Regions from separate parts of the Bradyrhizobium sp. Kon58 genome, predicted to be linked through region 2. Evidence: riboswitches for the same ligand, from Rfam matches in the RefSeq annotation. Region 2 holds a riboswitch; the other holds the start of a gene.
What was found. Region 2 has a riboswitch for S-adenosylmethionine ahead of AC0L20_RS24170 (O-succinylhomoserine sulfhydrylase). Riboswitches for the same ligand answer to the same signal wherever they lie in the genome.
Positions count from the first base shown of each region.

Region 1 (3,307 bases), on a different contig from region 2:
CCCATCTCGTAATCGTTGCGCGAGACATAGTCGCAATAGGCTGCGTCCAGCACTAGCAGCACGTGCGAGGGCAGGCCGGCGCGCAGGCGCTTGACCTCGTCGAACGGCACGTAGGTCCCGGTTGGGTTGTTGGGGTTGGCGAGCCAGACTAGCTTTGTCTTCGGCGTCACCGCCTTGAGGATGGCGTCGACATCGCAGGTGAGGTTCTTCTCGGCCGCGATGACATTCTTCGCGCCGACCGCCATGGTTGCGATCGGGTAGACCAGGAAGCCGTGCGTGGTCGAGATCGCCTCGTCACCATGGCTGAGATAGGTGTGGGCGAGCAGGTTGAGGATCTCGTCCGAGCCGGCGCCGCAGATGATGCGGTTGGGATCGAGCCCGAAGGTCCGCCCGATCGCTTCGCGCAGCACGCGCGAGGTTCCTTCCGGATAGTCTTCCAGATGATCCGCCACCTGCTTGAACGCCTCGATTGCCTTCGGCGAAGGCCCGAACGGCGTCTCGTTGGCCGAGAGCTTGAACACCTTGCGGCCGGGCTCTGCCACCGGACTCTTGCCGGGCGTATAGGGCGCAATATCGAGAATGCCGGGATTCGGCACGGGGCGGGACATCTTCAACTCCGGACTGGCTTAAGCGGTTCGCGACTTACGATTTCGACCCGGTCGGGGGCACCGTATAGCGCGTTGCGTGGCTGCCGACGAGGGCCGTGGAGCGCACCGAGGCCCCCGCTTCGATCAGGGCAGCCTTGATCTTGTCGAGGCTGCTCGTCGCGGTGACAGAGACCAGCAGCGCGGCGCCGTCGAAGGCGGTGTCGGGTACCGCCACGATCTCGGCGAGCGGTGACAGGGCGCGTGCGACCTCGGCGTTCCACCCCGAAACGCGCACGCTGAAGGTCTCGACCTCCGTCACCAGCGCGCTGTCGGCGACGCGCGAGACCGCGAACACGGGCAACGCCGCCGGGTGGTCGGCGCGCTCGACGAAGGGCAGCCGCGCGATGATCTTTGGCGCGCCGGCTTCTTCCAGCGACAGCCACCACGGCGTGCGGCTCGAGGTCGCCGAGACCAGCGCCAGATCACCTTTGGACTTCGCGACCGCCTCGACCGCCGCCTGCGCGCTGAAATGCGCGATGTAAGGCACCGTGAAGCCGAAATGGAATCGCGCGGAATCGCGCATGGCCGGCTCGCTCGCCGAGATGTCGGCGTGGACCGAGAACGGCGCCTGGACATAGGTGAACGTCGCGATGATGACGCGCCAGATGCTCTCGACCGTGTCGAGCGGCAGGATCCCGCGATGGCGCTGGACGAGGTCGCGCATCATGGAGGCCTCACGTGCCGGGCGGAACGCCGAGCCGACCTCCTGGGTCTGCTTCACCTGGATCAGGCGGTCGATGATGTCGCCGCGCTGCATCAGCAGACGATGCATGCCCTCGTCGATCGCGTCGATCTCCTTGCGCAATTCCTGGAGTGATGGTGGCGCGGGCGGACGTTGGGACATGTCTGTGAGGTGCTGTTGCGAGGCGTTCAATGCGGATCAGTCGAGCTGTCACCGCTGTGATGGATATCCTGATTAGGCAGTCGGGGCTGCGAAAGCAAAGAGAAATGCAAAGGGAAATCGGGCCCTTTCCGCCCGTGGCGCGACAGGCGAATTTGGCTGATCCGGGCCGTGACTTGACGAAAACCGTCCAAGACGGTAGTTTTTAGCCGTTCCGTGGTCATTTGAGCCGGCCGGCTTGCAGCCACGTTAAAAAACTCGCTAAACAGGCCGGGGACCCTTTCGATCCCGGCCGAACCTATCGTTCAGGCCGGGTTTTTCATGGCCTGATGTCAGTCGCGGTCGGACCCCCGATCGCAAACGAGTCAGTGGTCAGAGATGGGCATCAAGTCAATTCCCAGTCCCGCGATCAGCGCCGACGAGCGCTCGCACGAGGTCGATCATCCGAGCTCCCAGGTCGCACGCTTCGGTGCCGACCAGCCGCTGCCGCTTGATTGCGGCGTCGATCTCACCCCGTTCCAGATCGCATACCAGACCTATGGCGAGCTCAATGCCGAGCGGTCCAACGCAATCCTGATCTGCCATGCGCTGACGCTCGACCAGCACGTCGCCAGTGTGCACCCGCTGACCGGTAAGCCGGGCTGGTGGGAAATCATGGTGGGGCCCGGCCGCCCGCTCGACACCAATAAGTATTTCATCATCTGCTCGAACGTCATCGGCGGCTGCATGGGCTCGACCGGCCCCGCGTCGACCAATCCGGCGACCGGCAAAGTGTGGGGCCTGGATTTTCCGATCATCACCATCCCCGACATGGTGCGAGCCCAGGCCATGCTGCTCGACCGCCTCGGCATCGATACGCTGCTCTGCGTCGTCGGAGGCTCGATGGGCGGCATGCAGGTGCTGCAATGGACCGCGGCCTATCCGCATCGCGTCTTCTCCGCGCTCCCGACCGCATGCAGCACGCGCCATTCGGCGCAGAATATCGCCTTCCACGAACTCGGCCGGCAGGCGGTGATGGCCGATCCGGAATGGCATGGCGGACGCTACGTTGATCACGGCACCCATCCGCATCGCGGCCTCGCCGTCGCCCGCATGGCCGGGCACATCACCTATCTCTCCGATGCCGCGCTGCATCGCAAATTCGGACGGCGGATGCAGGACCGCGAGCTGCCGACCTTCTCGTTCGACGCCGACTTCCAGGTCGAGTCCTACCTGCGCTACCAGGGCTCGTCCTTTGTCGAACGCTTCGACGCCAACTCCTATCTCTATCTGACCCGCGCGATGGATTATTTCGACATCGCCGGCGACCATGGCGGCGTGCTGGCGAAGGCGTTCGCGGGAATCCAGACCCGCTTCTGCGTGGTTTCTTTCACCAGCGACTGGCTGTTCCCGACCTCGGAATCGCGCGCGCTGGTGCACGCGCTGAATGCGTCGAGCGCGCGGGTGTCGTTCGCCGAGATCGAGACCGATCGCGGTCACGACGCGTTCCTGCTCGACGTGCCCGAGTTCTTCGACATCGCCCGTGCCTTCCTGCAGTCGGCAGACAAGGCGCGCGGGCTCACCGCCAAGAAAGCTTAAAGGACGGCTAGTCATGTCTGTACAGGAAGCGCTGCCGCTCGGCGGCCTTGCGACCGGGCAGCCCGGCGATTTTCGCGCCGACCATGTGCTGGTGGCCGAGATGGTCAAGCCGGGCTCGAAAGTGCTCGACGTCGGGTGCGGCGAGGGCGACCTGCTCCAGCTGCTGGAAACCCGCGGCATCGACGGCCGCGGCATCGAGCTGTCGCGCGAGGGCGTCAACCGCTGCGTCGCCAAGGGTCTT
Region 1 is NZ_JBVVOT010000008.1:195,166-198,472, forward strand. Features, by position in the region: gene hisC (histidinol-phosphate transaminase) at 1-608, opposite strand, end outside; gene AC0L20_RS16900 (chorismate mutase) at 643-1,491, opposite strand; SAM riboswitch at 1,695-1,774, shown strand; gene metX (homoserine O-acetyltransferase MetX) at 1,867-3,066, shown strand; gene metW (methionine biosynthesis protein MetW) at 3,080-3,307, shown strand, end outside.
Region 1: another riboswitch for S-adenosylmethionine. It lies ahead of metX (homoserine O-acetyltransferase MetX); the one in region 2 lies ahead of AC0L20_RS24170 (O-succinylhomoserine sulfhydrylase).

Region 2 (3,307 bases):
AAGCCGGGATCGAAGAATCCGGCGTAGTGCACGCGGAACTCGCCGACCAGCGGATCGAACGGTACCATCTCCGCGGCGTAATCGGGCGGCACCTGCACCGCCTCTTTCGACGCGAGGATATAGAACTCGCCGGGATCGAGGATCAGGCTGCCGTCGGGACGGGCCGAGATCGGCTCCCAGAACTCCTCGACGGAATAGCCGGCGCGGCGATCGACGTCGATGACGCCGGTGTGGCGCTTGGCGCGGTAGCCGACGAAGCCGCCGCTCTTTTCGCCGGAGAGATCAACAGAGAGGGCGACGCCGCCGGTGAGATCGGCATCGTCGACATCGACGAGACGCTCGGTCGCGTGCAGCGCCTCGAGGTCGTCGATGTTGAGGATGGCATCGCCGGTGCGGAAGCGCACCTGGCTCAGGCGTGAGCCCTCGCTGACCAGCACCGGGAACGTCTTCGGGCTGATCTCGGCATAGAGCGGGCCGTGATAGCCGGCACCGATCATGTCGAAGCGGCGGGTGCCGTCGGCGATCACGCGGGTGAAGACGTCGAGCCGGCCGGTCGAGCTCTTGGGGTTGGCGGCCGCGACGATCTCCGGCGGCAGCGCGAGGCTTTCGAGCAACGGCACGATGTAGACGCAGTTGGTCTCCAGCACCGCGCCGTCGGCGAGGCTGAACTCGTGCAGCTTCAACTCGTCGATGCGCTCGGCGACGGTGGCGCCGGGACCGGGCAGGAAGCTGGCGCGAACGCGATAGGCGATGTCGCCGAGGCGCAAATCGAGGCTCGCCGGCTGGATCTGGCTTTCGACGAAATCGTAAGCGGGCAGGATGAGACCGCCCTCCGCCATCGCCGCGATCATGCGGTCGGGCAGGATACCATTGGCGTCGGCGGCGACCGTGAACGTCAACCCGGGGTCCTCATCAGGGATCAAACACATCCCGACATGCGGGAAATATGAGCGTTTTACGGCTATCCGATGGACGTCTTGACGGAAAGGGCATTGCGGAATATGAGCATGACTTATCCCGTGGTGATTTGAGCCGGCCGGCTTGCAGCCACGTTAAATAAGTCGCTAAACAGGCCGGGGACCTCTGTGATCCCGGCCCGTGGAGATATTCCAGGCCGGTTTTTTTGTGACCATTTTCGATGGTCACTTCAGGAGGTCCTATGTCGAAGTCCCCGGCGCCAACCGCCCACTACCGTCCCGAAACTCGCCTGGTTCATTCCGGCACCTTACGCTCGCAATATGGCGAGACGTCGGAGTCGCTGTTCCTGACCCAGGGCTACGTCTACAACAGCGCCGAGGAGTGCGAGGCGCGGTTCAAGGGCGAGGACCCCGGCTTCATCTATTCACGCTACTCCAATCCGACCATCGCGATGTTCGAGCGCCGCATGATCGAGCTCGAGGGTGCTGAGGCGGCACGTTCGGCGGCGACCGGCATGGCCGCGGTGACGACCGCGATCCTGGCGCCGCTGAAGGCCGGCGATCACGTCGTGGCCTCGCGCGCGCTGTTCGGCTCGTGTCTCTACGTCGTGCAGGATTTGCTGCCGCGCTACGGCATCGAGACCACGCTGGTCGACGGCCTCGATCTCGACCAGTGGCAGCGCGCCATGAAGCCGAACACCAAGACGCTCTTCCTGGAGAGCCCGACCAACCCGACGCTCGACGTGCTCGACATTCCCGGCATCGCCGAGATCGCGCACAGCGGCGGAGCGCGACTCGTCGTCGACAACGTGTTCGCCACCCCGATCTGGCAGAGCCCGCTCGCGCTCGGCGCCGACGTCGTGGTCTATTCCGCGACCAAGCATATCGACGGCCAGGGCCGCTGTCTCGGCGGCATCATCCTGTCCTCGGAAGCGTTCATCGCCGAGCACATCCACAATTTCATGCGCCAGACCGGCCCGTCGATCTCGCCGTTCAACGCCTGGGTCCTGCTCAAGGGCATGGAGACGCTCGCCGTGCGCGTGCGCGCGCAGACCGAGACGGCCGCGCGCATTGCGGACGTTCTGGCGAGCCATCCGAAGATTTCGCGGCTGGTATTTCCCGGCCGCGCCGATCATCCGCAGGCGGCATTGGTGAAGAAGCAGATGCGCGGCGGCTCGACGCTGGTCGGCCTCGAGGTCAAGGGCGGCAAGCAGGCGGCGTTCCGTGTGCTCAACGAGCTCAAGCTTGCCAAGATCTCGAACAATCTCGGCGACGCCAAGAGCCTCGTCACGCATCCGGCCACCACGACGCATCAGCGTTTGAAGCCGGAGGACCGCGCCGCGCTGGGCATCAGCGAGGGCTTCATCCGCTTCTCGGCGGGGCTCGAGCACGCGGACGATCTGATCGAGGATCTGACCGCGGCGCTGGAGAAGGCGTAGCCAGGCATTCGACATCGTAGGGTGGGCAAAGCGAAGCGTGCCCACCATTCACGATGGCGGTGCCGATAGATGGTGGGCACGGCGCGCGAAGAGCGCGCCTTTGCCCACCCTACGCACCGATGCTCACATCGGCCGGTACGTCCGCACGTCCGCGGGCACGTTCACGCCGAGCTTGATCTGGCCGACGGAGCGGATGATGTCGTCGCCGAGGAGCTGGGCGAAGCAGGCATAGCCCCAATCGTTCATGTGCAGGCCGTCGGCGATCACGAAACTCTCGACCGGAAGCGATTGCTTCTCGTGCCAGTCGCGCATCACCTCGAAGCGCGGGAAGATGCCGACGTGACGGAGCTCGGCGACCTTGCCGAGCAGCTTCACCATCTTGCCGGCGCTCTCGGCGCGCTGGTTGACGGCGGGCGAATATTGCGGATCGACCAGCACGACGTCGGTGCCGCCGGCAGCCTGGATGCGGCTGATGCCATCCTCGACCAGCTTGGCGGTATCGCCGGGATCGAGATTGCGCAGCACCGCATTGGTGCCGACCTGCCAGATCACCAGATCCGGATGCACGTCGATCACCTCTTTCTGGAGGCGCTTCATCATCTCGGGCGCGTCCTCGCCGCCGACGCCGGCATTGACGACGGTGATGTCGGCGGTCGGATAGTGCCGGTGCAGCTGCGCGGCAAGGCGATTGGGATAGTTGAACTCCGGCGAGCTCGCGCCGAATCCCGCGGTCGAGGATGAGCCGAATGCGACGATGACGACGGGCTGGCCGGCGACGAGCTTGCCCGCGACATGCGGCAGCGAGCCCATTGCCTTCGCGCCGCCCTTCGGCGACAGGCAGGGCACGCGGCTGAAGACGTCGCCGGCGGACTTCGCGACCTGCTTCACCTTGTCGATGGCGCGCGCCGTGATGCCGCGCTGCTCGGGGGACGTCGCTGCGACGGCGGTCTG
Region 2 is NZ_JBVVOT010000016.1:32,751-36,057, reverse strand. Features, by position in the region: gene AC0L20_RS24175 (2'-deoxycytidine 5'-triphosphate deaminase) at 1-929, opposite strand, end outside; SAM riboswitch at 1,010-1,089, shown strand; gene AC0L20_RS24170 (O-succinylhomoserine sulfhydrylase) at 1,160-2,356, shown strand; gene AC0L20_RS24165 (SGNH/GDSL hydrolase family protein) at 2,480-3,307, opposite strand, start outside.